One region of the Pseudoalteromonas sp. Angola-30 genome, then DNA from elsewhere that is predicted to be linked to it. Evidence: predicted binding sites of a transcription regulator. Region 1 holds the regulator's gene; each other region holds the start of a gene.

Region 1 (7,715 bases):
TCGGTGGGGGATAGAGCGTCGGTTATGGATTACCCGCACCCATTACTTAGCTTTAACGAGCAAGGCGAGCTTGATGTAACCCGCGGCTATGCAAGCGGTATGGGCGTATGGGATACCCAAGTTATTAAATATGGTTACAGCGACTTTACTAATCAAGATGAAAGTGCTGAGCTTGCAGCAATATTAAAAGAGAACAAAACGAAGGGCCTTGAGTTTATATCTGATAGCGACGCACGCGCAAAGGGCGGGGCACACCCTACAGCGCACTTATGGGATAACGGTACTAACCCAGCGCAAGAGTTACTTAGAGTGCTTGATGTACGTAAAAAAGCGCTTTCGCAATTTGGTATTAACAACATTAAAACGGGCGATGCACTCTCGCAGTTAGAAGAAAAACTCGTGCCGCTTTATTTATTTCATCGCTATCAAGTAGAGGCTGCAGTTAAGCTAATTGCGGGGGTTAACTACAAATACGAAACACGTAACGACTCACCTGCTAAGGGCGCACAAGTGGTTGCAAAAGCGCAGCAGCAAGCGGCGCTTAGTGCTATTTTAACAACATTAAAACCGGCTAATTTAATTTTGCCTGAGTCGGTGTTAGCGCTTATTCCGCCAAAAGCGTATGGCGAGTCTAAATCGCGTGAAAGCATAACAGGGCGTACGGGTATAACACTTGATGCGATGGCCTTGCCAGAAGTAGCTGCGCAGCATAGTTTATCGTTATTATTAAACCCACAACGTTTGAATCGTTTAGCTCAACAACAAGTTCGTAATTATAATTTTTACAGCTTAGATGAGTTGCTAGAGCAGCTTTATAGCCAGGTGTTTAATGTGTCATCACCTAATACAATGAAAGGCAAAATCACCCAGCGGGTGCAGTTTTTAACTGCAAAAAATATGGCGGATTTAGTCACTAGTGACAAGGTAAGCCCAGAGGTGCAGGCGCAGTTACGTTACTACTTGGTAAAACTAAGTAAAGAGTACAATCAAAACTCAATGTTAAGTAATACCAGTGTAGGAGAAAGCGCATTTAAACAGTATTTAGCAGAGCAAATAAAACAGTTTTTAAAAGTAGGTAAGTGGCCTGAAAACTTCAGTGGTTTACCAATGCCACCGGGCTCACCAATTTAATTATATGTTTTAGTGTGTAGTGGCTACTTAACCTGAGTTCAGGTTGCTAAATAAGTAGCCACGTTGCGGTGCCTAAAAAGGCAAAAATACCGACAATATCAGTTACTGTTGTAAGTACAACACTACCGGCAAGTGCAGGGTCTATATTCATTTTTTTCAATAAAATAGGAATACATGCGCCAGCAACACCGGCCACTACAAGGTTCATAAACATTGCAAATGCGAGCACGCCGCCAAGCATAAAATCCCATTGCCAAAGCGCAATTACACTGGCTATAAGTATTGACCAAATAACCCCGTTTAATGCGCCTATCGCCAGCTCTTTAGCCATTAAAAATCGTTGGTTCGTTTGGTTAATATGGCCCACGGCAATACCGCGAATAACCAGAGTTAAAGATTGGCTACCTGCTACACCACCCATTGAGGGCACAATGCCATTGAGTACAGCTAAAATAGGTAATATATCTAAGGTGCTTTCAAAAAAGCTGGCCACGAAGGCGGCAGCTAAGGCTGTGAGTAAGTTAACGCCAAGCCATACTGAGCGTTTTTTTGAGCTTTTTAAAACAGGTGCAAAGGTGTCTTCTTCATCATCAAGACCAGCAAGGCTTAATAAGCTGTGCTCCGCATCTTCACGAATAACATCAACAATATCATCAATAGTGACACGCCCAAGCAAGTGGGCGTTATCATCGACTACAGGGGCCGATATCCAGTTATGGCGCTCAAACAACTGAGCAACTTCACTTTCATCCATCGAAATAGGGATAGACTCACAGTCTTCATCCATTAAATCTTGAACAATTTTTTCAGGCGGATTAGTTAACAGTGTACTAAGTGATAATGCACCTAAAAAACAGTTATGTTTATCAACAACGTATAAATCATCGGTGCCCTCTGGCAGCTCACCGCGTAGCCTAATATAACGCAGCACAACATCAAGTGTAACGTCTGGGCGAATGGTCACCGTATCGGTGTTCATTAGCGCGCCTGCAGAGCGCTCTTGGTAAGATAGGGCCTGTGTAGCGCGTTCGCGGTCTTGCGTATCCATAGCGCTAACCACATCTTTGTACACGGTATCAGGTAGGCTACGTAGGACTTCACCTAAATCATCGTGGCCCATATCCTCAGTGGCCGCGGCAATATGCTCAGGTTCCATTTGTGCAATGATACCTAAACGTACATCTTCAGAGAGCTCTTCTAGCACATCCCCTTGCACATCTGGGTCAACCAGTTGCCAAAGCATGCGTCTAATTTTATGCGGAGAGGATTCAAGCAGCAGTGCTGTATCACAAGGTGCTGTTTTTGCTAGCATGCGTCTTACTTGAACAAATTGCCCACTATTAAGTGATTTAGTCACTTGTTTTAGTTGCTGTAGTGGATAGTCTTGTTCAAACGCTTCTGGCATTGGCATCCTAAATATTTTTGTGTAATGGAAAGGTGTTTAGTAAGTGGTGTTGCCCACTGTTATTTTCTTTATTTTTTGTGTTAAACCCAATGCTGGGGCTAAATTAGTGTTTAAAATTAAGTAACCAAATTTAGCAGGGGCATGGCTTTATTACCTTAAATTAAAGCACTAAATTAGGCGAGTCGGAATACCCTAACTTACTAAATCTTTATAGTTCAGCCTGATAAGACTTTAACTTATAAGGCTATGGTGCTTTAAATTATTCTTGCTCGTTAAATCGTTGTGCAATTAATTGCCCAACCGCATGCAAAGCTTGCTCTGAATCAGGGCCTTCACAGACTACTTTAACTTCTTTACCTTTACTGCTTTCAAGTAGCATTAAAGCTAATACGCTGTCGCCTGCGGCTTCTTTATCATCTTGGTGTAAGGTGATTTTAGCATCAAACTGCACAGCTAATTGCGCAAGGACCGTTGCCGCTCTGGCGTGTAAGCCTAATTTATTTTTTATTAAAAATGTGTCTTCACAGCGCATAAATTACTATACCTAAACTGAACAGGTTATTATTTTAAGGTTACTTTTCTTGCTCACGATGACGAATTTTGACATTCGGATGCGTCATAGCAAAGCTCTCACCAATGGCTTGCGCTAAATAAACCGAGCGGTGTTGACCACCAGTGCAGCCTATTGCAATAGTGAGGTAACTACGGTTATTACGCTCTAAGTGTGGCAACCAAGTTTGTACAAAGGTTTGAATTTGCCAAGTGAATTTTTGCACTATGCTGTGATTTGCCAAAAAATCTTTTACTGGTTGATCAAGGCCCGTAAGCGGTTTAAGTTCAGGCTCCCAGTGGGGGTTTGGCAAAAAGCGAGCATCAAAAACATAATCAGCTTCTTTAGGTATGCCGTGTTTAAAGCCAAACGATTCAAACGTTACAATAAGTTGCTTATCTTTTTTACCCAGTATTTTTTCGCGAATTGACTCTGCTAATTGGTGCACACTTAAATCGGTAGTATCAAGCATAAAGTCAGCGCGCGTTACGAGTACATCAAGCAGCTCTTTTTCTTTTTTTATTGCTAAATCAAGCGGCAGCGAATCGATGGATAAAGGGTGTAATCTGCGTGTTTCTGAAAAACGTTTGATCAGTGTTTGATCATCACTATCTAAATAAAACAGTGTGGGTTTAGCAAAGTCAGGAAGGTACTCGAGAATATCGTTAAATTCGTCTTGTTCTTTGGGGATATTACGAACATCTATACTAACGGCTATTTTGTCATAGTTATCTGAAACACTTCGCACTAAAGAGGGCAGTAAGTTGACCGGAATATTATCTACGCAATAATAGCCTAAATCTTCAACCACGCGTAAAGCAACCGACTTACCTGAACCAGAACGGCCGCTTATGATAATTAACTCCATTTATAGCCCTTAGTATTTACTACGATTGATCAACAATTACTTGATACAGCTCTGCATCGGTTTTAGCACTACGCAGCTGTTTACAAAATTCTTTGTTGCTCAGTTTATCAGCTATGGTTGCCAGAGTCTTTAGGTGCTGTTGGTTATCGCCATCTGGTACGATGAGTGCAACAAAAATATCAACAGGGCAGTTATCAATAGCATCAAAGTTAACAGGTGTGTCGCTAACAAGTACTAAAGCCAGCGGCTCTTCTACGCCACCCATTCTGCCATGAGGAATGGCGATCCCCCGGCCAATACCAGTACTGCCTAGCTTTTCTCTGCTTGCCAGCGCATTAAGAATATCTTGTTGTGGTAAGTAGGGGAGCTTTTCATGAGCAAGCTCACTGATAAACTCTAAAATTCTTTTTTTACTACTAAAAAGGACCGCAGCTTTGCTGCAGTCCTGGCATACTAATGTACTTAATTTCATAATATTAGTGTCTAGCAAGCTTCTCTTTATGTTTTATGACTTGACGATCGAGCTTGTCAATCAACGAGTCTATAGCGGCATACATATCTTGGTGCTCTGTTGAGGCAAATAAATCTGCGCCACTTACATGAATAGTCGCTTCTGCTTTTTGGTTGAGTTTTTCTACATCGAGAATGACATGCACATTGCTAATATGATCTGAGTGCCTTTCTAGCTTTGCAAATTTATTATTTACATAGTCTCTAAGTGAATCAGTTACTTCTACGTGACGACCAGTTAGGTTTAGTTGCATAAGCATTTCCTCTTTGTTTTTTACGTCTTATATCAAACTCTTTCTCTGATTTGACGGTGGAATAGCTAGCGATTCACGGTATTTTGCTATTGTGCGTCTAGCTACTTTAATTCCTTGCTCTGCCAATATATCCGCAATTTTACTATCACTCAATGGTTTAGCTGAGTTTTCCGCGGCAATTAGCTTTTTAATTAGGGCACGTATTGCGGTTGATGAACACTCGCCGCCGTTTTCAGTGCTTACGTGGCTTGAGAAAAAATACTTAAGCTCAAAAATACCACGTGGCGTATGCATATATTTTTGCGTAGTAACACGCGAAATTGTCGATTCATGCATTTCTACCATTTCAGCAACATCGTTTAAAACCATTGGCTTCATGGCTTCTGGGCCATGTTCAAAAAATGCCTGTTGCTGTTTTACAATACAGTTTGTTACCTTAAGCAGCGTGTCGTTTCTGCTTTCAAGGCTTTTTATAAACCATTTAGCTTCTTGTAAGTGAGAGCGAATAAACTGGCTATCACCACTTGATTTTACGGTACGTGACATAGCCGCGTACTGACTATTTACGCGTATTTTTGGCATGCTATCTGGGTTTAGCTCTACCACCCAGCGGCCTTTTATTTTTTTAACCGATACATCTGGTATTACATACTCCGACTCTTCCCTTACTATTGTATCTGCAGGTTTTGGGTTGAGGGTATGTATTAGGGTCATGACCTCTTTAAGCTCGTCTTCTTTAAGCTTAGTCTTTTTCATTAATGTACGATAGTCGCGTGCCGCTAATAGATCAATGTGATCGGTTAAGATCATTTTAGTTTGTTCTATAAAAGGGGTGTCTTTATCAAACTGGTTTAGCTGAATACACAAGCACTCTTGTAAACTGCGCGCGGCTATACCTACAGGGTCAAATAACTGAATACGCTTTAAAACGGCTTCTATTTCATCAAGTTCAACTTCAACTTCGTCATCGTTTTCTTGGTTAAAGCTCTCTAAAATTTCTTCGCAACTTAGCGTTAAAATACCCGAGTCATCTACAGCTTCTACAATGGCAATAGCAATGGCTTCGTCAGTTGGGCTAAAAGGAGTAAGCTGAAGCTGCCACATTAAATACTCATGTAGCGTTTCAGTAGAGGCACCTTGATAAATAGACTCATCTTCCGGCATTGGGCCTGAGGATGCCGCAGGGGCTGCGCTCATGTACTCATCCCAGGTTACATCCATTGCCATATCATCGCTAACGGTGTCTTTATTTAAAGCTTCGCCACTGTCTTGCTCGTACTCGCTAGTTGTATCGTCAGCCGATGCGCTTACGGTTACATCATCCGTATCTGCTTTTTGTTCATTTTTTCCAGCCGACTCTTCCGTGTAATCTTGCTCTTCTACTTCTAATAGCGGGTTGCTATCAAGTGCTTCTTGTATTTCTTGCTGGAGATCCAATGTACTGAGCTGCAGCAAGCGAATCGCTTGTTGCAATTGTGGAGTCATTGTAAGTTGCTGGCCCATGCGCAGCTGTAATGATTGCCTCATGTATCTCTAACAATCCTTTTATGTTGTTATAATTAATATTAGCAGATGCTTGTAGGTGTGGCTTAAATGTTACAGCCTAAATTGCTCGCCTAAATAAACATCGCGTACAGTTTTGTCATTTAATACGTGTTCTGGGGTGCCAGATGCAATTAGCTCCCCATGAGAAACAATGTAGGCTTTTTCACAAACATCAAGGGTTTCTCTTACATTGTGATCGGTAATTAATACGCCAATGCCACGGTTTTTAAGATGTTCTATTATTTTCTTTATATCTAACACTGAAATCGGATCAACACCAGCAAAAGGCTCATCCAATAAAATAAATTTAGGGTTTGCTGCCAGTGCTCTGGCAATTTCTACACGGCGGCGTTCACCACCAGAAAGCGCCATACCTTGGCTATCGCGAATATGCTGAATACTAAATTCATCAAGTAAGTTGTTAAGCGTTTCTTCTCGCGCGGCTTTATTGAGCTCTTTACGCGTTTCTAAAATCGCCATTAGGTTTTGATAAACTGTCAGCTTTCTAAATATTGATGACTCTTGCGGCAAATAGCCAATGCCTAAGCGGGCGCGGCTGTGCATAGGTAATAACGTAATGTCGTTATCATCAATAGAAATTTTACCTTTGTCGCTAGGTACTAACCCTACAATCATGTAAAAGGTGGTGGTTTTACCTGCGCCATTAGGGCCCAATAAGCCAACAATGCTGCCGGCTTCTACTTCAAGGCCTACATTTTTTACAACTTGGCGGCCTTTATAGCTTTTTGCTAATAGTTCTGCTTTTAAGGTGCTCATGGTTGACCTTCGTTACCTGTTTTTTCTTTAATTTTTGCTTCAACAGGCACTAAAATTGTGTGGACACGATCCGTAGAGTTTTCGTCTTTTTCTGCGCTAATAAGCTGCTGCTGCATATCGTAGGTAATACTTTTAGCATTAATTTTTTGACCGGCTTGTGCGACTTCAGCATCGCCAACAAGCGTTAAAAAGCGCTTTGCTACGTCGTAACGTACTTCGTTTGCACTGGCGCTCATTACGGTACCATCGTCTTGTTTTTCTTCGAAGTAGGCTGGGCTGCCAGTGGCAATAAGGAGTTGTTTGTTATCCCCTAAGTCTTCACGTTTATGTACTTCGAGTCGGTCGGCTGTAATTTTGCGATTGCCATGCACAATTTCGACGTTCTTTTCAAAAATACCTACGTTTTCTTTAAGTTGGCCTTCTTGACGGTCTGCACTAATAGAAATTTGATTTGCTGGCGGTTGAGCAGCAGGCTCAGCAGCAGAGGCGCTAAATGCAAGCATTAGCGATGGGATAATAAGTATTTTAGTGAGTTTATTGGTCATAATATATTGTTCGCGTATGGTTAATTAGTTTTATTACTTCGGTTTTTAAATCGGCTTCAAGGCCTTTACCGACAATTTTTAAATTAGGCCCAGTGACAACCACTGGCTGCTCAGAGCGCATTGTTAGCGC
Region 2 (7,715 bases), on a different contig from region 1:
TTATATTTCCACATGGTGGACCTATGGCGCGAGACTATGCAGGCTTTGACTATTGGACTGCGCTACTGGCATATAATGGTTATGCCGTGTTACAGCCTAACTTTCGTGGCTCAAGTGGTTATGGTTATGACTTTTTAATGCAGTCGATCCAAGGTTTTGGTTTAGCCATGCAAGATGACTTACAAGATGGAGCTAACTGGTTAATAGACCAAGGGATTGCTCAGCCAGATAAAATTTGTATTGGTGGCGCAAGCTATGGTGGATACGCCGCCTTAATGGCTGTTATTAAACACCCTGAAACATTTAAATGTGCGGCAAGTTTTGCAGGGGTAACTGACCTTGAGCATATTGTGAGTAAAGCCCGACACTTTACAAACAAAGACATTGTACGAAAACAGTTTGGAACAAATAGCGATAAGTTAGAGGCCAATTCGCCGGTTAATTTTGCTAAATCAATTAACAAACCTGTTTTACTTGTGCATGGTAGCGATGACAGTGTTGTCCCTATTTACCATAGTAGAGAAATGGAAGATGAACTAGATGACGAAGATAAAGATGTTACTTACATTGAGCTAGAAGATGGCGATCATTACTTGTCTTATCAGCCGCATAGAATTAAAACGTTACAAGCGTTTCTCGATTTTTTTGATAAGCATTTAAAAAACGATTAATAACAAAGGCGACTTAGGTCGCCTTTTTTGAGCGTAATTTTTCATATAATGCACATTGTTTGCACTTTTACTTGTTAACGTTATACGTTGTTATTAAAGGCGCTATTTATAAGTCGCTATAATAGAACACGCAATTAATACAATTGTTATTACAGGCTATTCTTAAAAGTGCTTAGAGCTTTTAATAATACGTTTTAGCAGTAAAAAAATACGCAATAAATAACAGCTCAAATGCTTTTAGAGTCAGGTTTATAAAAAATAAATGAAAATTCACAACAAACTTTTTTTAATATTATTTAGCTTCACCTTTAGCATTATTGCGGGGCTTGTTGTGCTTATTCAGTACAGTATTGGCCAAGGTATTATTGATTTTGTAAACGCCAAAGAAGTAAAAGCATTAGAGCCATTAGCAGTACAGCTGGCTAATAAATACGCGCAAACTCCCTCGTGGGATAAAATTATAGGTAACGATCAGCGCTTTTTAAGGTTTGTTGAATCGCAATTGCAATCAAGCCAGTTTTTACCTAGTTTACGCGATATGCCACAGCGCCCAGAAATTCGCGGCGAACGCAGACCCAGACCCCCACAGCATATGGCGCAACGAGATCGACGTCCACCGCCCGAGCATGCCGCGCACTATGCACTACTGGATGAAAACCAGCAGCGTATTTTTGGTAAATTATTTGAGGATTTAAAGTACATTAAAACGCCCATAGAGCTTGAAGGTAAAACAATTGCTTACCTTGCTGTTTCAAAAAGAAAAAGCCTAGCAGATGGGTACGAGCTGGATTTTTTAAAGCAACAAACTAACTATTTATGGCTTATTGCGTTAACCGCAGGGCTACTTACCTTAATGTTGTCTTTTTTACTGGCAAGGCATTTAGTTGGCCCTGTAAAGCAAATAGCCAGTGGTATGCATAAGCTAACCAAAGGGCAGTACAGCACCAAACTTTTATTAGATAGAAAAGACGAGCTGGGCCAGCTTAGTGAAGATTTTAACACTTTGGCCTTTACGCTCGCTAAAGATGAGCAAGTACGTAAACGCTGGTTAGCTAATATTTCTCATGAACTAAGAACGCCCATGAGCATTTTACTCGGTGAGCTCGAAGCTATGTTGCTTGGGATACGTGAACCAAACAATAAAAATATTAGTTCTGCTAACGATGAAGCGCTGCATTTAAAGCGTTTGATTGACGACCTACACATGCTAAACAGCGCAGAGCTAGGCGGCATGCATTACACCATGCAACCTACCGACGTAGGCTTTTTACTTAACTCCATAGAGCAAAAGTATCACGTTATTTTTGAGCAGCACGCTATTAATTTTTACCTTCTTAATGGTGCTAACAACACCACAGTAAACGCAGATAAAACACGTATACTGCAATTGCTAGATAATATATTAATGAATGCGGTGCATTACGCCCAGTGCTCAACTATTTCTTTAAGTGCCAATAACGTAAATATTAAAGGCCAAGCCTATTTAGAGCTTATAATAGAGGATAACGGGATAGGCGTTGAGCAAACGCATTTATCGCACTTGTTTGAATATTTATACCGTGTAGACAGCTCTCGCAATCGCCAAGAGGGTGGCTCTGGTTTAGGTTTGTCTATTTGTCAGCATATTGTTAAAGGTCATAATGGCGAAATATCAGCCGAAAAAGCCAGTATTGGCGGGCTTGGCATTGTTATTAAATTACCCTTATTAGTTCAGTAGAGGATAAGTATGAGTGAGCAAATACTCATTGTTGAAGATGAAATAAAACTTGCCAATTTAATGAGCGACTTTTTAACAAGTCATCATTATCAAACGCACCTTATTCATCATGGTGATGAAGTACTTAGCTGGCTTGAAAGTAATAAGCCAAGTGTTATTTTATTAGATATTATGTTGCCAGGGCAAAGCGGTATAGAGCTGTGCAAAGCGATAAGAAAGTTCTCTAATGTGCCCATTATTATGGTTTCGGCAAAGGTGGAGGAGATTGACCGGTTACTCGGACTTGAACTGGGCGCCGATGACTATATTTGTAAACCGTTTAGTTATGCTGAGCTGGTGGCGCGAGTAAAAGCAATTTTAAGGCGTGTTAATACCACAAAAGAACCGATAAATAATGCCATGACACTGGATGAAAGTACTTACAGTGTAAACTATAAAAATAGCAGTATAGAACTAACTAATTTTGAATTTCAGCTATTTAAGCCCTTGTATTCTAACCCTAACAGAATCTATTCACGCGATAGCTTAATGGACACCATGTACGCAGACCAACGTATAGTTAGCCACCGTACTATAGACAGCCACATAAAAAAGTTACGTAAAAAGCTTGATGAAGTAACGCAAACCGACAGCGTTATTCAGTCGGTTTACGGTGTGGGCTATCGGTTTGTTCATCCTCAATAGCTAAACGTGAGCGTAGTTTTACTCATCGTCAGCGTTTTTAATACGCTCTAAACGGTCGAACTCTTCGTATTCGGCCGCTTGTATTTCATCGAGTACCGCATCTACGTCTGCAGATTCGTTACTGTCTTCAAATTCTCCGCTGAGCACAGTGTTTGGCGTTAAGCTAGCCTCTTCAAACAGTGCCCACATTTCTTTAGCGTAATGGGTGTTTAATAGGCTAGGTGCAAACTGCGCATAATAACGGCGTATGTTGTTTACATCGCGCGTAAACATTGCTTGCGCACTGTTATTGGCTGCGGCGTTTACAGCTTGTGGAAGGTCAATAATTACAGGCCCTTTACTATCAACAAGTACGTTAAATTCCGATAAGTCACCGTGGATAATACCAGCGCACAGCATTAATTTAATATAATGAACCATCATACTGTACTGCTCAATAGCGTCTTGCTGTGTAAGGGTCACATGCCCTAACTGTGGAGCAACATCACCGTCTTCATCACATACAAGCTCCATTAACAACACACCATCAATACAGTAATAAGTATCAGGAACTCTGACGCCAGCGCGTGATAAACGTGAAAGCGCGTCTACTTCTGCATTTTGCCAAATTTCTTCTTCTAGTTGCCGTCCATAACTAGAGCGTTTACCCATGGCGCGGGCTTGGCGTCCGCCTCTTACTTTTCGGCCTTCTTGATACTGAGCTGCCTTTTTAAAGCTGCGTTTAACGGCATCTTTGTAGACTTTAGCACAGCGAATTTCGCCACCGCTGCGCACCACAAATACATCCGCTTCTTTACCGCTCATTAAGCGGCTTATCACTTCATCAATTAGGCCATCATCAACGAGTGGCTGGAGGCGTTTAGGTATTTTCACTGCGATACAACTAGAAAAATTGGAAGATTAAACATGTATGTTAATAAGTCCTTAGTATGTTAGCTCTCAAAACAGGTGTTGAAAGTGGTTTTAAGTAATTAGTTATCACAATAACCGAAATACCGAATAAGGTAAAAATAACATGATAAAAATCGGATTTATTTTTATTTCCTTATTGTTTGCACAATGTTTGCGTTTTTTAAGCGTACTTTATATTCATACCCTTTATTAATATTTAACCCAAGGTGACCACGATGAAGCATTTTTCTACTTTTGCCGTTGCTGCATTATTATCAATGGCTTTTTCAGCCAATGTTGCAGCCAGAGGCGGTGATAACCCACCACCTAAACCTGACTTTTCAAGCATAGATGCAGATGGTGACGGTGTGATTAGCCTTGCAGAATTTAGCGAAAGTGCGCCACCGCAAGGCGATGCGCAAACTATTTTTGACGAAATAGATGCCGATGGGAATGGCGAAATTAGCGAACAAGAGTTAAGTGAACACAAGCCACCACGCCGCGCACGTTAAGGGAGAAAAATATGATCAACAGTATTGGTAGCTCAACGAGTTTTATGACTCAACAATCTAGCCAAGTAAGCGCTTTAACTTCAGAGCAAACTGAGTTTGTTAAAGAAACACTTGCAGAATTTGATGCACAAAACCTCAGCACGGAAGATGCGCAAAGTATTCAAGCTGCATTTGAAGAGCAGGGGATCTCACCTACAAAAGAGTTAGCTGATTTAATGAGCGAACTTGATTTTGACGCTAAAAGTATTGGCTATGCAGGACGCCCTGAAGGGCAGCGCCCGCCACCGCCGCCGCAAAACTCGCTAGAATCTGTTGATACTGACGAAGTGGTTAGCTACTTAGATGAGTTATTAACTGAGTATTCAAGCCAGCTATCTGATGAAGATAAAGAATCAATTCTTTCATCGGTACAAGAAAAATTTGGTTTAAGTGAAGGTGATTCACTGCTAAATGTAACTGCTTAGGTGTTATAACTTGAGGTAAAGCTGACTGTTTATCCTTAGGTCTTAAGTCCAAAGCCCGGCAATTATTTTGTTGGGCTTTTTTAATATACCAATTCGCTTAATTGATCACGTATTATTGCGCATTGGTATTACTCCGCTTGAGGCAAAAAAATCGCGCTAATAGCACCTAACAAACCGAGCAGGCTATACAACAAAATAAGCTGTGCGGTTGATAAAAATGCTTCTAAAAGCCCTATACTCCCTAACATTAAAAGCAAAATGCCAATTACAGTATTACTAACCGACACATAATCAGTGCGTTTATTGCCTTGTGCCATATCTACTAAATAGGTTTTACGCCCGAGCCGTACGCCTTGATGAGCAATGCAAAGCAAAAAATAAAAACCAGGTATTACCCAAGCATATTCAAACAGCTGGCTATACCATGTAGCTATTACAAACACGCTCACGCCGTTTATGGTGACAAGCAACGCACTGATCACAAGCACCTTTTGGCTAGAAAAATCGCTGAGTCTTCCCCATATTGGCCCAGAAATTAAACTTGCTAAGCCAGACACGGCTAAAAATACTGCCAATAATGAAAATTCAAACTGCTGAGAGCTTGCTAAAATAATATAAAAAGGCGCGCTTAGGGCTGAGCAAAGTAAAAAGGCGCGGGTAATTACAAAGTGTGCAAATTGTTTATCTTGATAAAGCAGCTTTAATTTACTTAGCGCATTTAAAAAGCCATTTTTACCGCCTTGTGTCGCGCCTTTGTATTCGTTTATGCGGCTATAAAAAAGTGCAGCAACAACCCACAAAACGGCGCCTAAACACAGCGCAATTAATACCGTATTTTGCTCTTTTTGCCCCGAAAAAAACCACATCATTAAACCAAAAGTGAGTGTTGCAAAGCCAGCAATACTTGCCGCTAGGCCACTAATATTGCCCCGCTTTTTTTTAGGAATAACTTTACCTAATACATCTTTAGCGGCAATAGAATTAAACCCGCGGGCGAGACTAAAGAGCACCAGCAGAGCTAAAATTGCATAGCCAGCCTGAGCGCCTTCTAGCAAAAATGAAACACCAACCATGGCGCCAATACATACAGCTTGGGCAAATGCACCGCAAACCCATACCCACTTTCTTACTGAGAGTTTACGGATAATATTGGCTATCGCTAATTGTGGTAATAAAGAGCCCGATTCTCTTATAGGCACCAGCCACGCTATAAACGCGCTTGGCACGTTTAAGCTTTGCATTAACCAAGGCAGAGTGACTTTAGGGTTGAGGAGGGCATCGGCAAACTTACTAAAAAGCTGGCTTGTTAATAAAAGAATAAAGTTACCGGCCACTTCTTTGCAGTCATCTTCGTTTATGTCTTTACAGGCGCGTGCGTCTTCATCGTTGTTAAGGCGTTTATAGACTTGCTCTTTAGTGAGTTTTTTCATACTGCTAGCTACACAATTTGTTTTGCTCTTTGAGGTACGAATCTACAAAGTGTTGTTCCATAGGTTTAGAAAAGTAATAACCTTGTAGGTGAGACACACCAATTTCTTTTAGCATGTTGGCTTGCTCTAGAGTTTCTACACCTTCAGCGACTACTATAAAATCTAGTGTTGAGGCCATTTGCACAATCGCATGAATTATACTTAAGCCTCGCTTATCCATGTTTTGAATGAAACTTTTATCTATTTTTACTATGTCTACACCAATATCTAACATGCTCGACAAGGATGAGTACCCAGTACCAAAGTCGTCAATAGAAATACAAAATCCTTGTTTTTGCAGCTCTTTTACTGCTGCTAAAAAGGTGAGCTTATCCTCAGCAAACACAGATTCAGTGATTTCAAGGTGCAGGTTTTCTGGCTTTACGCCGTATTGTTCAACGATATTTACAACCTTAGTAACAAAATCAGGGTCTTGAAGTTGTATTACAGATACATTAACGCTCACAGCAATAGGGGGTTGTACGTTTTTAAACGTGCAAGCTTGCACACACGCTTGCTCAATAACCCATAAGCCAAGTTCGGTTATGAGGTTGTATTGCTCGGCAATGGCAATAAATTCATCAGGAAATATCGCTTCGTCATTTAATTGCCAGCGTAAAAGTGACTCAAACGAGGTCACCTTCGCTGTTTGGCTATCCACAATAGGCTGAAACACTAACCGCAAGCCGTTGTCTTTTATTGCACTTGCTAAGCGTTTACTGAGCAATTGTTCGCGTTCTTGTTGGCGCTTTAAGTCATTGTTGTAAATATTTACGCAGCCTTTGGCAATACGTTTTTGATGGTACATGGCTAAATCTGCTGAACGAATTAACGCGCTTAAATCACCCTCATGCTCAGGAAATAACGCTATGCCAATAGTGGCAGATACCCAGCTTTGGTATTTATATCGTTCATGCTCGGCACGAATGCTTTTAATAACCTTTTTGGCAAAATCAAATAAGTCTTGTTCATCCTCATAGGTTGTTAAAATTAAAAATTCATCTCCGCCCCAGCGGCATTTGTATAAGTGGCGGGTGCAAACGTTAGTGAGTCGCTCGGCTATTTCTTTAAGTACTTGGTCGCCAACTTTATGACCCATAGAGTCATTAATTTGCTTAAAGCCATCTAGGTCTACAAACAGTAAAGCGAGTTTTTCCTCGGGGTGATCTGCCAGCTGTTTATTTGCCACTTTTAAAAAAGCGGTACGGTTTAATAAACTTGTTAGTGGGTCAGTGTTTGATAAACGGTAAATTTCTTCTGTGCGTGTTTCTACTTTGCTTTCCATTTCGTTAAGTAGTTCGCGGTTT
Region 3 (7,715 bases), 130 kb from region 1:
TAAAAATGCATCTAAGCCATTTTGCTTGAAGTTATTACGTTCGTTTTGGTAGTCGCGTTTGCCCCATTTTTTTTCAACTGATTGAGCGTTACTGTTGCCGCTTAAGGTATCGTGCCAACCGAGCGTGTCGTCGGTAATCGCGCAAAAAACACGTGCCATATCTGAATATAAACAATGGCCTTGGGTTAATTTAAAGGTGTGTTGGCACTTTAGAGTGTCGGGGGCGTTGTAGCGCTCGAGTAAATTTTCGGGGTTGTAAAACAACATCCCTACATTTGCGCCACCAGTTTTATCAATTAACCGTAAGCTAGTACCGCGACGCATACGCATAGACCAGTGTTTACCTGAGGTTAAAGTATCTTGATACAAAATCATGCAGTGACTTCCTTTTTTGTAAATTGCTGAGCAAGTGAGTGGTTTTGAGCTTTGGTTTCGCTATTAAGCGGTAAATCGTAAGTAATTTGTGCTCCATACGCGTTAGGTGCTTGTGGGTCATGGCGTACTTTGTCAAATACCCATAAACGAGAACCCAGCTCAAAGCCTTCTTGAATGTCATGAGTAACCATAAATATGGTGAGGTTGTTTTCTTTCCATACTTTACGAATAAGCTGGTGCATGTCTTTTCGAATACCGGGGTCTAGTGCACCAAAGGGCTCATCGAGCAAGAGTATTTTTGGGGATTTCATTAATGCTTGGGCAATAGCCAAGCGCTGTTGCATGCCGCCCGATAATTCGTGTGGGTATTTATTAATAGCATGAGATAAACCTACGGCTTCCATAAATTTAAGCGCTTTTTGTTTTATCTCGCGTTTTTGTTTGCCAAAGCAGCGCCCTAAAAAACGACTGGCAGAAAACTCATCGGCAATCATTACGTTTTGCAAAGCAGTTAAATGCGAGAATACAGAGTACTTTTGAAATACAATGCCGCGCTCTTCACTTGGCTCGCTAGAAATAGGCTTGCCGTCTAAAAGTATTTCGCCTCGTGTTGCTTGCTCACTGCCCAATATCATTTTAAGCAGGGTGGTTTTACCGCACCCAGAAGCGCCCACCATAGAAACAAATTCACCTTGCTCTACGTTAAGCTGTAAACGCTCTAATATTTGTACATCAGCAAACGATTTCCATACTTTGTTTATTTGTAATAGGCTCATTTTCCAGCCTCCTGATGGTGGTACCAAGGGAAGCAAAGTGATGATAATTTACGTAAGCTAAAGTCCATCAAAAAGGCAAGCGTAGTGATCCAAATTACATAAGGTAAAATGACATCCATCGACATATAGCGCCTTACTAAAAAGATGCGATAGCCCAGGCCTTCTTGCGCGGCGATGGCTTCAGCGGCAATTAAAAATAGCCATGCAGTGCCAAGCGATAAACGCACTGCAGCAATTAAGCGCGGCATTATTTGTGGTAAAACAACACGTATAGCAACCAGCCATGTGGAGGCGCCCAAGGTTTGGGCTTTTATTAAAATTTCGCTGGGCAATTGGCGAACATGGCCCTGAATATCGCGAATAATGACAGGGGCAGTGCCAATAATTATTAGCATTACTTTGGCAAGCTCTCCTAGGCCAAAACTAATAAATAAAATGGGGAAAATGGCCATTGGCGGTATAAGCGAAACAATAGTAATGAGCGGCGAAAAACCGGCTCTAAACAGCGGCAGCAGGCCCGATAACATGCCGATTAATAAACCCAGCCCCGCGCTAATTGTGATACCTAAACAAATACGATACACACTCGCAGCGGTGTCTTTCCAAAACAGGTAGTCGCCACTGCGTTTATCAGGGGTAAATGCAAAGCGCTCGACGGCATCGGCAATTTGCGTAAAGCTTGGCAGCAGTTTATCGTAAGGGTTAGCCTCAAGACGTTCGTTAGAAGCGCTAAAGTAAAGTAGCAACAAAATTACAAACGGCAAAAAAGCCAAAAATCCTTTCAGTGACCGCGAGGGTGCTAAGTTCATTAATTTTTTCATAGTGGGTTCGCTTTATAAGCTGTTGTTAACGGCCATTTCCATAAAGCTAGGGTCAAAACGCAGCTTTATATTTTGCGGGTTACCTACTACGCCGCTTGGAGTTTCAATGCCTATAAAGCCAGCGTCAGGTGCGCCATCTCCTAATAGGCCATGCTTAAATGAAAACTCAGCAACGTATTTCATGGTTTTGCCAAGGTGAGGGCTTTGCGTAAATTCCACCGCTTCTTTGGCTTTATAAAACATTTTGGTGCTGGCAAGTTGAGCTTGATAGCCGGCTAAATCAGTACCTGATGCTTGGGCCATGTGTGAAAGCGCATTTTGATCAGCACTCATTTTTTCCATGATCTCGTACCATGCGCCTACTAAGGCTTTACCTAGTTTTGGGTTTTCTTTTAAGGTTTGAGTGTTTACTACTAAAAGGTCGATGATTTCGCCAGGGATGTTTGATGAGTCGAATACTTTGCTAGCACTAGGCTGTTTTTCTATTTCAGAAAGTAGTGGGTTCCATGTAACAACAGAAGTTACATCTTCAGTTGTATAAGCGGCGACTAAGTCGGCATCTGAGGTATTAACTACATTTACGTCACGCTCTGTTAAGCCAATCGAGTCTAAACCGCGTGCTAATAAATAATGAGATACGCTTAGCTCAACGAGGTTAATTGTTTGGCCTTTAATTTGTTTTAAATCGGTTTTATCTTTCAAAACGATACCGTCGTTACCATTTGAAAAGTCGCCAACTATAAGCGCGGTACTATCTACAAAGCTAGCTGCCGGAATTGTTAACGCATCCATGTTGGTCATGGTGCATGCATCAAACTGGCCTGAGGTATATTGGTTAATCGATTCGATGTAATCGTTAATTTGTACTACATCAATTTCAATATCGTATTTATCGGCCCATTTTTTTACTATGCCTGAGCTGTCGCCATATTCCCATGGCATCCAGCCTACATAGATTGACCAACAAACAGAAAATTTATCTTTAGCGAGCGCATTTGAACTGCAGATTAAAGCGAGGACTAACGTAAGTGTTTTTATCGTTTTCATTTCGTATTCTCCAAGTTTTACACGGTTTTTGGGCGCAGGAGTTCCAAGCTAATTGAACCTCCCGGGCTTTTGTCCCGCCGTGTAACCCTTGCATACGCAAATATAAAAACTAAACACCCTTGGTGATTACTTGTTATATAGCTAGGTTGGCAACTCTCGGACCAGTCGTTCATTTTACTTCGTTAAGTACACATGAACCGGAACCCTAGTCGCCTGTTTAGCATTAAATTGTGCTGGTTCAAAAATCCTTGAACCCCTACGCTTTTTAATAAGCATGAAGCTAGCCAATATTTAAGTGTTGGTTTAAGTTTATGAAATTAAAGCACTAAATTTATTTTTGTGTTTTTTTAAATTATAAAAGCGATGTGGAATGTTTTAATTTGGTGCGATATTTAAGTGCATTGAAATATATTGGTGCAATGGCACTGCTGAATAAATTTACTCAGCAGTGCTTGTTATAATATGCGTAAAAATGCCCCTAGGTCTGCTTGTTCTTGCTTAGTTAAATTAAGCTTTATAAGCAGGTCGGTAGTTTTAGGGAAGTGTGGGTCGTTTAGTTGATTTTTTCGTGGTTTGGGCCTTACTCCACCATGGTTATATAAGGCGACAATGCCGGCTAAATCGTCAAATAAGCCGTTATGCATCCACGGAAATGTTTGCATTAACCCTAATAGCGATGGGGTTCTAAATTGGCCAATATGCTCAGGGTTGTGGGTGGCATCGTAGCGGCCTTTATCTTCAAAACGGCGGCCGTAATAATGCAGCCCTGTGCCATGGAATTGGTTGTCACTGAGTAGTGCGCCGTTATGGCAAGTCATGCATTTAGCTTTAGTTCTAAATAGGTGCAGGCCATTTAACTCACTATCACTTAGGCTACTAACTGCTTGTTGTGGATTTTTATTAAGCTGCGTTAAAAAAGTTTTATAGCGGCTATTTGGCGCTGCTAATGTGCGCTCAAACGCAACTAAGGCTTTTGCCATTTGCTCGGTGGTTAACGTGCTGCTATTAAAAGCGCTTTGATTAAATGCACGGTAACTCTTATCTTTATTTACTCGGGCTAAGGCTATTTTTGGATCTAAGTCCATTTCAATCGGGTTTTCTATTGGCATAAGTGCTTGCTGCTCAGCGGTGCTTGCGCGTCCATCCCAAAAAAAATGTTGCCATTGATCAATACCAAAAATAGCGGGGGTGTTACGCGTGCCTACTTGCTCGTCAATGCCTATGGCAGTTGTACGGCCATCATGAAAGCCTTTGTCGCGTTCATGGCAGGTAGCGCAGCTAACGGTATTATTACGTGAAAGCTGCACATCATGAAAAAGCTTATCGCCTAGTGCAACATGCTCCGGTTTAGGCGATGCTACAGGCAAAAGCGACATGGGCTCAACGCTTCTTCCGTCACTGGTTTGAATAGCAGGCCAATGAGCTTGGCCTTTACTATAAAGTGAGCGTAAATCGATACTACTTGTTGATTTGGCGTTTAAGCTAAATGAGCACAGTAAAAAAATGCTTAATAACCTAATCATAGTTATAGCTAACTCCTACCCAAAACATACGCCCGGGCTCAATACCTGATGCTCCTTCGTTTACTGTGTAAGTGCGGGCATTTAATAAATTAGAAATATCCGCTCTTATGTCAATAGATTGGGTTTTTGTGAGGTTATGGCTATAGCGTAAACTGAGCCCTAGCATGGTTCTGGCGCGTATTTCTTGCTCTTCGTATACATCAACTAAGCTTGATTCTACAGGGCAACTTGTACAGCTTTGCTCAAGCCCAATACTTTCGCTAGCCCCGGTACTTACCGCGCTGGTGTAGCTGTCACTGTAGGTAACATTTAAGCCTGTACTAAATGAGCTGTTCCAATCAACATTCCAGCCAAGCGCACCTGACACTGGGGTGCCAAAGTTGGTGCGTATTTGCTCTAGCTGCCCAAGCGTTACAAGCTCGCCTTCGCCTTGTGCATTGAGATAATAAACGAGTTCATCAAGGGGGGTATTTTCTGCACTAGCGCTGTATTCGTCGTTTGAAACTTTGTTTTCAGCGTAGGAGGCATTGGCCCATAAAGAGTGTTTACCAAACTGTGCACTCCACGAGATAGAGTAGCGCTCTGAGCTGCCATCACCCTCGTTAGTCATATAAATGTATTTATAGCCATCACTAGCTGCTTCTTCATCGGTAACCTGAGAAAATTGCTGATGCTTTTTACGTTTTACATATTTGAGCGATATATTGCCTGCTTTTTCAAATGAATGCGCAATGCCTAATGCGAGTTCGTCATCGTAAGGGGTATTTACATCATCAAAGCGGTATTTAAACGCGCCGGTATAGTTAGACGGCAGCCACCCTTGAAGGTAGCCGTTTTCAATTGGGCGGTACTCTCGGTATGAAAAACGCTGCTGCTCTTTTACTTTATAACCAATAATGGCTGAATCGTAATAGCGGTTAATCCCTGCGCTAATAATAGTGCGGTTGTTGTTAAATACATCGTAACCAAGGGATAGACGTGGCGCAATATTATGATTAGCTAAAAAGTCATCGTATTCGTAGCGCATACCTAAATTTAAGCTTAATTGCCCTAAGGTAATGCTATCTGTTGCATAAAACGAGGCGCGATTTAACGCTACATTTATATACTCTGCTGGGGTTACTAAGCGGCCATTAAAATACTGTGCGGTGGCTGTTACATTGTTGCTGTACGCTGTTATGTGATCTTGGTTGTTAAAATCAATTTCGCCCCCTAACTGCGCTGCAAGTTCGTCAATAGATATAGTGGTTTCAAGCGCTTGGCAGTCAAGCGTGTAACCACTGCAATTAAGTGGTGTATTAGCGCTAGACCATATAATAGGGGAGTCGTAGTTGTAGCTATTTTGTGTGCGTTCGCGCTCTACTTCTTGGCGAATAAGCTCTATACCAGCCTTAATATTATGCTCAGTTCCTGCAAATTCAAATGAATTGAAATTTAGCGTGTTTTTCCAGCTGGTGGTGTATTGGGTGTTATCTAAAGCGCCATAGCCTCCTTGGCGAGAGTAGCGTGTTTGCGCATCGCCTTGGTCGGCATATTGTCCCCAATCTTTGCCTTTAGCTTGCAGCCAGTTATAAAAGTGCGCTGGGCCTTCTCGGCTGCTATCACTCATACTAAAATTAAGGTTGCTGCGCCAGGTTGCAAAATCAAAGTGCTGGGTAAGTGATGCGACCGCGCCTACGGCGCCGCCTTCTAAATGGAAGTCGCTGTCTTTGGCGTCGGTTATAAAGTCATCTACTTCGTAAGGTGAATACATTAGAGTTAAATCTAATGCGTCTACCCAGCCATTGCGATAACCATATTTAACAATGGCATTTATGTTTTTACGGCTTTGCGTTTTGACTTCCCCTAACGACAAATCGCTGATGTCGCTGGTTAAGTAACTAACACTCATCATTACGCCATGGCGCTTATTAATTTGTTTATTAGCACGCAGGTTATAGCTGATTTTTTCATACTTAGGCGTTTCAAGTGTGCTTTGATCAACATTTTGCTGAGAGCTGTCTTGATCGGCTTCTATATAATGATAACTCCCCCAGCTACTTTGATTACCCCGCACACCAAAGCTAAAACTGTCATTGGTAAATACGCTTTTGGTTTTACTATCAACAATACCACCCGAAAAACCACCAAACTCAGCTGGAATGTTATGGTCGTACACTGTGATTGATTCAACTACATCGGAGTTTACATTCATGCTTTGCACGCCGCCCGATACATCGTTTGATGAAGAGCTTAAGCGGCTGCTGCTACCCGGATCTATGCGGTTATTGTAGTTTAGTCCATCTAATGAAAAGCCAGTTTGCCATGGCTGCGCGCCTGAGATTGATATTTCTGGTGCGCTGATTTCTGCCAAACTACCAATAGAGTAAGCCTCGTTGCTTAGCTGTACACCAGGGAGCAATGCAATAAGCTCGTTTATATCGCCGTTGCCTTTAGGTGTGGCATTTATAAAGTCACGATTTAAGTAAGAACGCCCAATAACTTCGGGTACTTCTATGCCTATGTACTGGCCTTTTACTTCAATGTGCTCAAGTGCTTCACAACGCTCTTTTTGCTCATTTTTAAGGCCGTTACATGGCTGTGTTTTTGGTTCGGTCTGCTGTTGCTGCTCTGCGGCGTATACACCCTGAGAAAGCAAAAGCAGACACGCGAGGGTAGTCGGTGTCTGCATTTATTACGGCTCTTAGTTAAATACCTAGTGGGGTAGTGTCTTCGCTATCAATTACGCCATCGTTATCGGCGTCTTGGTCGGCAATTAATCCAGCTAAGGCTATATCTTCATCGCTGGTGTTAGGTAAAAAGAAGTTAGGTAAGCCGTCGTGGTCAGTATCTACGCTGGCAATAGCTATGCCTTTAAAGTCATCACGAGAGGCGACTAAGTTGGTCATGCCTATGTAAAGCTCAAGCTGATCGGCTTCGCCATTAACGCCATTATTTATTAAGCTTTGTGCTTTAGTGGTATCGTTAATTAGCGTAAAACTGTTTACTAAATCTTCCATGTTGTCGGCAATAATTGTATCGGCAAAGTTTAAAATAAGAGGCTCAAGCGTATTTAAAAGCGTGCTAGCTTGTGTTTTTGCATTGCTATAGTTTGCTGAAAAATCGCTAATATTCGCCGCGTTAGTGCCCATACTTGAAAGCATAGAATAACGTTCAAATTCACCTGTTTGAGC
Region 4 (7,715 bases), on a different contig from region 1:
ACCACCGTGAACAACACGATGGCCTACGGCAATTAAATGCTCATCTAAGTGGTGATCTTTAATTAGGCTCACAAGCGTATTAATTGCTTCACCATGCGCTTGATTAGCAGCTAAGGTGATAACGGTTTTATTACCTTGGTATTTATATTTGATAGATGGATTTTTTGAACCTAGGCGTTCAGCTAAGCCCGAAATAATTTCATGCCCGTTATCAGCATCAATAATGGCAAATTTTAAACTCGAACTACCACAGTTTAATACTAAAACGTGTTGTGATTTAGAGGGCGTAGTTGGCATAGATACAGTTTCCATAAACAATAAATTTAGTAAGTGTACGTTAAGATATGAACAATACACTTAAGGTGCAAATTAAAGGTAAACTTAGCCACCATATAGGTGATAAAAAAGCGACTAAAGTCTAATTTATAAGATGAGTATTTTAACCCAGTTAATAAATTTAGTTTAGTGTTTAGTTGCTTATATACAAAAACAATAACTTTTACTGCTAAAGTGTGAAGCTATTTATTTGTGTTACACTTACAGGCAGTGGCAAGCAGGCGCTACGGGTTTAAAAGTTTAGATGTGAGGAGTCATGATGCAAAAAAGTGTGATGTCACAATTACAAACGGGTAGGGCATATGCAAAAAAATGGCCTATGCGTAAAGAGTTAGCACCGTTGTTTAACGAATTTAAAGTAATTAAGGCAACCGAGCTGGCAATTACTGTAATGCCAATATTAGCCATGCTTACGTTATTTTTTCAGCTTAACTATTTAGGCCCCGATTTTTTACCGCAAGCGATTGCCAGTGCATTGTTTTTTTTATCGTTGCCGTTGCAAGGCTTGTTTTGGTTAGGTAAGCGAGCCGAAACACCATTAGAACCGAGCATGCAAAAATGGTACAACGAGTTATATACCAAAATGGTGGCAAATGGCTATCAAGCCCAAATAAGCGAAAACAAGCCCCGTTATATGGAGCTTGCACACTTATTAAAAGACATGTTTGATAAAATGGATAAAGCGTTTACTAAAGAGCAATTTTAGAGCGCGTTTATCTGTAAGTGTATGAGCAGAGCGCACGCTTTGCTCCATTTATTCATAACACTCCCTCTGACATATGAGCTTACTCAATATAGCCGGGCAGTAACTTCCTCACTAACACTCGTTATTAAAACATCAATCGGCTTTACTAAACTCGGTAATGTAAAACGATAGGGTGACGCTTTGGGCGCCTTTTTCTTCAAGAGTTTGCCAATGTTCAGGTCTAAATTTCCACGCAAATGGTGTCATCATTATTAAATTTTTAATATCTGAAAAATTAAGCGTAACCTGCTCTGTAATGAGCTTTTGATCTGCTTTTATAAAGCCGCTTGGCGTGTCAATTTCAGTGTGTTTTGCTACATCTGCATAAATATATTCTTTAAGCTCTTTTAAATGCCACGGCCCAGGGCTTGCAACTACTAATGTGGCATTTGGCGCTGCTAAACGCGCCAGCTCTTGCTCAAACAAAGGCGCAAAAACACTCAGTAATACGTCAGCAGTGCCTGACTTAAAAGGCGTCTGGCTAATTGATGCAACGCTAAAATGACATTGTGGGTATCGCTTTGCTGCATATTTTACGGCTGATTTAGAAATATCGACGCCGTATACCTGCGCCTCTATTTTATCGGCAATGGCATGAGTATAAAATCCTTCGCCGCAGCCTAAATCTATTAGCACGTTTGGTTTACGCTCACTAATTATATTACTTAATGCGCGCTGTAAAAATGCGTAAAAGCCTTGCTCTAAAAAAGCACGCCTTGCTTGTACCATTTCGAGCGAATCACCCGGTTGCTTTGAGTTTTTGTGTTGCACCGGTAATAAATTTACATAGCCTTCTTTGGCAAAGTCGAAGGTGTGATTATTGTCACATCGAAGTGATGAATTATGTTTTAAAAGTGCGTGGTTACATAAAGGGCATTGGTATTGCAGACTCATGAGTCTAGGTAGTCCTTATCATAAAAAGTTTTGACCCAGTGTGGCCGATAAGTGATCAAAAGCGTAATGGCCATACCGTTGAGCATTGCCTCAGGAAACCAAATGATAGCACTTAGGTATACGTAATTATCTGCCAATTCCTGCCAATTATATTGCCCTATAAGCAAATAAAACAAAGCCCCAAAGCTTATTTTTAGACATGCAATAAAGCCTGCCAATATAAAAGAGCATACAAAAATATAAACAAAAAAGTGACGCGGTAAATACTGATAACTCATTATAAAGCCAAGGTAGCTTAATAATGTAGGAATAAATGCACCAAACAGTATTTGCATGGGCAAAAGATTAAGATCAATGTTTGCAAAAGCCGCCAATAGGGCACTAGCCAGCAGGCTACTTAAAATAGCAAGGCGCCACCCTAAAATTAGCGTTGCGGCAGTTACACCTAAAATGTGTAAATCAAGACCGCTTAAAATACCCGCTTTAATTTGCCATAACATGGCAAACACTAACGCACACGCAAGTACCCCTATTTGCCGTGCAGGCGTTTTATAAAGTGCTTTATAGGTATTTTTTTCTACGCTTATAAAGGTAATAATTAAAACAAGGGCCCAAAGTAGCCCTTGCATTTTAAGCGTTAACATAGCAATTATTTAAAGGTTGACCAAATTGGCGCATGGTCAGAGGGCTTTTCTATGCCGCGTAATTCGTAATCTATGCCGGTATCAATACAGCGCTCGGCAAGGGCATGGGTAGCAAGCACAACATCAATGCGTAGGCCACGATTATCTACAAACCCTTTAGAGCGATAATCAAACCACGAGTATTTGTCGCTTGTATCAGGGTTTTGCTCTCTGAAGGTATCTTTAAATCCCCAATTTAATAATTTAGCAAGCCATTCGCGCTCCTCTGGTTGAAACGAGCACTTACCTGTTTTAAGCCAGCGTTTAGCGTTTACTTCACCAATACCAATATCTAAATCGGTAGGCGAAATATTGATATCGCCCATAACGATAACGTCTTCATCGGGCGTGTGGTTTGTTTCTAAATGGGTCATTAAATCTTTGTAAAACTGGCGCTTATAAGGGAATTTTGTTTCGTGATTTATATTATCGCCTTGTGGGAAATAACCATTCATTACCGTTAGGTCGCGGCCATTTTCTTGCTCAACTGTCACACTTATCATGCGTTTCTGTGCTTCTTCAGTGTCGCTGGCAAAACCTTTTAAGACCGATTTAGGCTTATTTTTGCATAACATTGCCACACCGTAGTGCGCTTTTTGACCATGAAAATAAACGTGGTAACCCATTTTTTGTACGTCCTCGAGGGGGAACGCCTCATCATGAACTTTAATTTCTTGCAAACCAATAATGTCTGGCTGGTGTTTATCTATAATTGCTTGTAACTGGTGTAAGCGAGCTCGCAGACCATTGATATTGAAAGAAATAACCTTCATAAAATTTACCTTTAATTAGACTCTGTTTTTATAACTAAATTGTATCAGTAAATAAGCCTACATAACATGATCGAAATGAGAAAATAGCTGCGCAAATGTTGATCAATTGGTGCGCAAAGTTTAAACATTGTAAATGCTTTATTAATTATTTAAATAAATAAAAAATTCAATTGATCTCGTGATTATTGAATATATAATGCGCAAAAATTACTTGTTTAGTCGTTCAAATAGGATCTCTCTCATGAAAACACAATTACTTTTAGCTACTGCTTTATTAGCCTCTGTGTCTGTATCAGCAAAAAGCAACACTTACTTTAGCCAAGATAATAAACTTGAATCTAAATTATGTGTATTAAGTGCAAATGAAGGCTTTAGCGCAGCGCGTAAAGAAGCAGCACAACACGGTGTATACTTATCGCGTTTTTCTAAAAGTGTTTTATGTAATGGTCAAGATATTCGCGACATTGCTAAAAAAGTAACGTCTAACCAAGCTGCTGAATCAAAAGTTGAAGTGTTTGCAAAAGATGCACACCAAGAAACACAGTTATGTATCACAGCGTTAAAGCAAGGCCTTGCGCCTGTTCGCCAAAAAATTGGTAACTTAAACTCGTTAAAGTGTAACGGACAAAACGTAACTGAATTTGTAAAGCGTTACCAAAACGCAGCAATCTAATTTCGCGGTAACATATAGATTAAAGTAATGCCCAGTTTGTACTGGGTATTTTTTTGCAAAAATTACAAGGTATGCAGCAATCATTGCAAAGCTAAGTAATTGATTAATGTATATAAAATAAGCTAAATACACGTAACTTATTGATTGTTGGCGGCTTGTGCACTTTGGCATTGGACTTGTATTAGTTAAAGTGACATTTACTAACTACAAGGATACGTCTTATGAAAAAGTTAACACTCGCAACAACTATTTTAGCTTCTTTAAGTTTAGCCGCTTGTGCCTCAAACCAAGGCCTTGAAAAAATCGATAGCGATTTTGCAAGTTTAGATAACGACAGTGATGGTTATATTTCAAAAGTAGAAGCAGATGACGATAGCATCTGGGGCCACTTTTCAAATATTGATACCAATATGGATAACGAGATCAGTCGTAAAGAATTTAACACTTACATGCAGTTAAATACCGGTAAGGTAGCGACTGACAGCGAAGTAAGTGAGTCGGCATTTAAAGCTAAAATAGCTAAATTTGATAAAATCGAAAATGATTTTAGAAGTTTAGATAACGACAAAAATGGTTACATCTCAGTAGAAGAAGCTGACGATGATGATATTTCAAACCATTTTGGTTACATGGATGGCAACAATGATAAACGCATCAGTAAAGGTGAGTTTAAAGGCTACATTAGCAAATACGGTAAAGCCGTTGCTGAAGATGATGCACTAAAGCATTATAAAAACAGCTAATATTAGCTAAATACGCTACACATAAGAGCCAGCATTAATTGCTGGCTTTTTTGTGCATTTAATTTGTTTTAAAAGCAGATATATTTTCCCCCTTTTGCGATGTTCTGTCATAATAGATGGCTACGTATTTTAAAGGGCAAAGCAAAATATTATGGCGGGTCGTCGAATTAGTGATGAACAATTAATTGAGATCATTGAAGCGGCTATATTTGTTGCAGACAAACCTGTTAGCAAACGCCACTTAAAAGATACTGTATTGGCTGATTTAGCTATTTCTATGTCACGAATTAACACTGCAATAGACGCTATACATACCCACTATCAAACACGTGGCATTAAGCTAGTTGAAGTAGGCAGTGGCTATCGCTTTCAAGCGTGTAGTAGTTTAAGCCCTTGGCTTAGTAATTTATGGCAAGAACGGGCACCTAAGTACTCTCGCGCACTACTAGAAACATTGTCGTTAATTGCCTACAGGCAACCAATAACGCGTGGTGAAATAGAGCAAGTACGAGGCGTAACAACCGGATCAGCAATTATTAAAACCCTCCTTGAGCGAGAGTGGGTTAAAGTAGTAGGGCATAAAGAAGTACCTGGTAAACCAGCGCTTTATGCCACAACAAAATTATTTTTAGATTATTTTTCGTTAACCGGTTTAGATGAACTCCCTGCATTGCCAGCGCAACAGGAAAGTAAAATAAACCAGTTATTAAGTGATCCTTCTGTGAGAGAACCATCCGAATGAGTATTCAAGGTGAAAAGTTACAAAAAGTCCTAGCCCGTGCAGGGGTAGGCTCACGACGTGAAATGGAAAAATACATTAATGCAAACCGCGTTAGTGTTAATGGTAAAGTGGCTAAATTAGGTGACCGTGTTGAGGAAACAGACTTAATACGTGTTGATGGCCACAGCGTAAAAATTGAAGAAAAAGCCGACCGTATTTGTCGTGTAATTATGTACAACAAGCCAGAAGGGGAGTTAAGTACACGTAAAGACCCAGAAGGACGTCGTACTGTTTTTGATCGTTTACCACGCATAGAGGGTGAGCGTTGGATTGCTGTTGGTCGACTAGATATTAACACGGCAGGTTTAATGTTATTTACCAATGATGGTGAGTTAGCGAACCGCTTAATGCACCCAAGTTATGAAGTTGAGCGTGAATATTCAGCCCGTGTATTTGGTGAAGTGACCAATGAAACCATTAAAAACCTAACGCGTGGCGTAGAGCTTGAAGATGGTCCTGCTAAATTTTTAACGGTTAAATCTTTGGGTGGTGAAGGCATTAACCGCTGGTACAATGTAACGCTAAACGAAGGACGTAACCGCGAAGTTCGCCGCTTATGGCAATCGCAGGATGTAGAAGTATCGCGCCTTATTCGTATTCGTTACGGAAAATTAGAGCTAGATAAGCGCCTTCCTCAAGGTGGTTGGGCTGAACTTGATTTAGAAACCGTTAACTATTTACGCAAAACCGTTAAATTAGGCCGCGAAACACAAACTAAACTGTCGGTTATGCCTGAAAAACGCAAAGACAAGCGTGCTAAAATTAACCAAATTCGTAAAGCGGTTAAAAAGCATAACCAGCGTGTTAAACAAACTAAGCGTAAGTAATACCAATCCGTAATAATACTTAATCATTTTGCGGGGCTAAACATGTCGCTACCTAGGTAAAAAAATGCTCATTTAGCACAGCTAAATAGCGAATTTTTTGCCTAGCGAACAACACGTTTTTCTAGCCTTAAAATAGATAATTTAATTAAGCGAATTGGTATAATTACAAAAAATTACCGACAAAAAAGCCGCAATGTATGCGGCTTTTTTTATAATTAAAAATGTAGTTTACTTTTTTTGTTGCGCATCGAGAGATTCACCGTTTACATCGCTCGAGTCATCACTCATTAAATATAAATACGTTGGCATTAAATCTTCGGGGGTAGCAAGCTTATCGCGATCCTCCCCTGGATACGCTGATGCGCGCATAGAGGTACGCGTTGCGCCAGGGTTTATACAATTTACACGGATATTGGTTTTACCTACTTCGCAGGCCCATGTTTGCATCATGCCTTCAACTGCAAATTTAGATATTGCATAAGGCCCCCAAAATTCGCGCCCTTTACGGCCAACGCTTGATGAAGTGAAAACAATAGAGGCATTTTCTGATTTACGCAGCACAGGGAATAGCGCTTTGGTGATCATTGCTTGCGCAGTAACATTCACTTTCATGATATTTTCAAACGTAGAAGAGCAAAAGTGCTCAAGTGGCCCGAGCGAACCTAAAATACCGGCATTATTTAATAAGCCGTCTAATCGGCCAAATTGACTTTCGATTGTAGCTGCTAAATCGCGGTAGTTTTGTTTTGTCGCGCCTTTTAAGTCCATTGGCACAATAGCAGGCTGAGGGTAACCAGCATTGACAATCTCATCGTAAACGCATTCGAGCTTATTTGTTGTTTTACCAAGTAAAATCACTGTCGCGCCATGCTTTGCGTAGGTAATTGCTGCTACGCGGCCAATACCATCGCCGGCACCTGTAATTAAAATTACTTTATTTTGAAGTGCATTTGGAGTTGCTTGATAAGTTTGCATATAAATACCAATTTATAAAATTTTTTTGATTTTAACATAGCAAATCGTCAAGTAATCGAATTTATTGAAAATTTAGGTGGCGGAATTATAAACTTTACGTTAAGTTTAACTGGTCTAATGTCTCATTAATAAACTGATTACATTGTTTTAACTTTACTACACTGATTAAACACACTTACTTTGAACGAACACACTATAAAAATAAAGATATGTGCGGAGCCAACAATATGAAAAAAATGCTACTCTCACTCTCGGTTACAGCTGCGTTAGCAGGTTGTGGCGGCG

Evidence for each region. Region 1 encodes sigma-54, which starts transcription at its own class of promoters, with help from an activator protein. Its sites were predicted from a motif close to GTTGGCACGNNNNTNGNNT; they were not measured.
Region 2: the regulator sigma-54 is predicted to act here: its motif matches at 4,123-4,141, upstream of PSH54_RS05805 (EF-hand domain-containing protein).
Region 3: the regulator sigma-54 is predicted to act here: its motif matches at 3,290-3,308, upstream of PSH54_RS09475 (putative urea ABC transporter substrate-binding protein).
Region 4: the regulator sigma-54 is predicted to act here: its motif matches at 4,268-4,286, upstream of PSH54_RS08095 (EF-hand domain-containing protein).

What each region holds. Positions count from the first base shown of each region.
Region 1 covers NZ_JAQREI010000005.1:58,753-66,467, forward strand. Annotated here, with positions in the region: gene PSH54_RS08835 (zinc-dependent metalloprotease) at 1-1,131, shown strand, start outside; gene mgtE (magnesium transporter) at 1,178-2,536, opposite strand; gene PSH54_RS08845 (HPr family phosphocarrier protein) at 2,796-3,068, opposite strand; gene rapZ (RNase adapter RapZ) at 3,109-3,954, opposite strand; gene PSH54_RS08855 (PTS sugar transporter subunit IIA) at 3,974-4,426, opposite strand; gene hpf (ribosome hibernation promoting factor) at 4,431-4,718, opposite strand; gene PSH54_RS08865 (RNA polymerase factor sigma-54) at 4,746-6,245, opposite strand; gene lptB (LPS export ABC transporter ATP-binding protein) at 6,315-7,040, opposite strand; gene lptA (lipopolysaccharide transport periplasmic protein LptA) at 7,037-7,585, opposite strand; gene lptC (LPS export ABC transporter periplasmic protein LptC) at 7,575-7,715, opposite strand, start outside.
Region 2 covers NZ_JAQREI010000003.1:108,702-116,416, forward strand. Annotated here, with positions in the region: gene PSH54_RS05785 (S9 family peptidase) at 1-671, shown strand, start outside; gene PSH54_RS05790 (ATP-binding protein) at 934-2,388, shown strand; gene PSH54_RS05795 (response regulator) at 2,398-3,072, shown strand; gene PSH54_RS05800 (PA4780 family RIO1-like protein kinase) at 3,091-3,945, opposite strand; gene PSH54_RS05805 (EF-hand domain-containing protein) at 4,200-4,475, shown strand; gene PSH54_RS05810 (hypothetical protein) at 4,487-4,939, shown strand; gene PSH54_RS05815 (MFS transporter) at 5,068-6,369, opposite strand; gene PSH54_RS05820 (putative bifunctional diguanylate cyclase/phosphodiesterase) at 6,374-7,715, opposite strand, start outside.
Region 3 covers NZ_JAQREI010000005.1:189,642-197,356, forward strand. Annotated here, with positions in the region: gene PSH54_RS09460 (urea amidolyase associated protein UAAP1) at 1-375, opposite strand, end outside; gene PSH54_RS09465 (ABC transporter ATP-binding protein) at 372-1,151, opposite strand; gene PSH54_RS09470 (ABC transporter permease) at 1,148-1,915, opposite strand; gene PSH54_RS09475 (putative urea ABC transporter substrate-binding protein) at 1,985-3,019, opposite strand; guanidine-I (ykkC/yxkD leader) riboswitch at 3,076-3,239, opposite strand; gene PSH54_RS09480 (cytochrome-c peroxidase) at 3,475-4,542, opposite strand; gene PSH54_RS09485 (porin) at 4,535-7,213, opposite strand; gene PSH54_RS09490 (Ig-like domain-containing protein) at 7,230-7,715, opposite strand, start outside.
Region 4 covers NZ_JAQREI010000004.1:211,493-219,207, forward strand. Annotated here, with positions in the region: gene PSH54_RS08065 (acetate kinase) at 1-297, opposite strand, end outside; gene yfbV (terminus macrodomain insulation protein YfbV) at 596-1,042, shown strand; gene PSH54_RS08075 (putative RNA methyltransferase) at 1,175-1,975, opposite strand; gene PSH54_RS08080 (energy-coupling factor ABC transporter permease) at 1,972-2,619, opposite strand; gene xthA (exodeoxyribonuclease III) at 2,625-3,431, opposite strand; gene PSH54_RS08090 (hypothetical protein) at 3,673-4,104, shown strand; gene PSH54_RS08095 (EF-hand domain-containing protein) at 4,326-4,847, shown strand; gene scpB (SMC-Scp complex subunit ScpB) at 4,999-5,589, shown strand; gene rluB (23S rRNA pseudouridine(2605) synthase RluB) at 5,586-6,455, shown strand; gene PSH54_RS08110 (YciK family oxidoreductase) at 6,684-7,430, opposite strand; gene PSH54_RS08115 (VolA/Pla-1 family phospholipase) at 7,658-7,715, shown strand, end outside.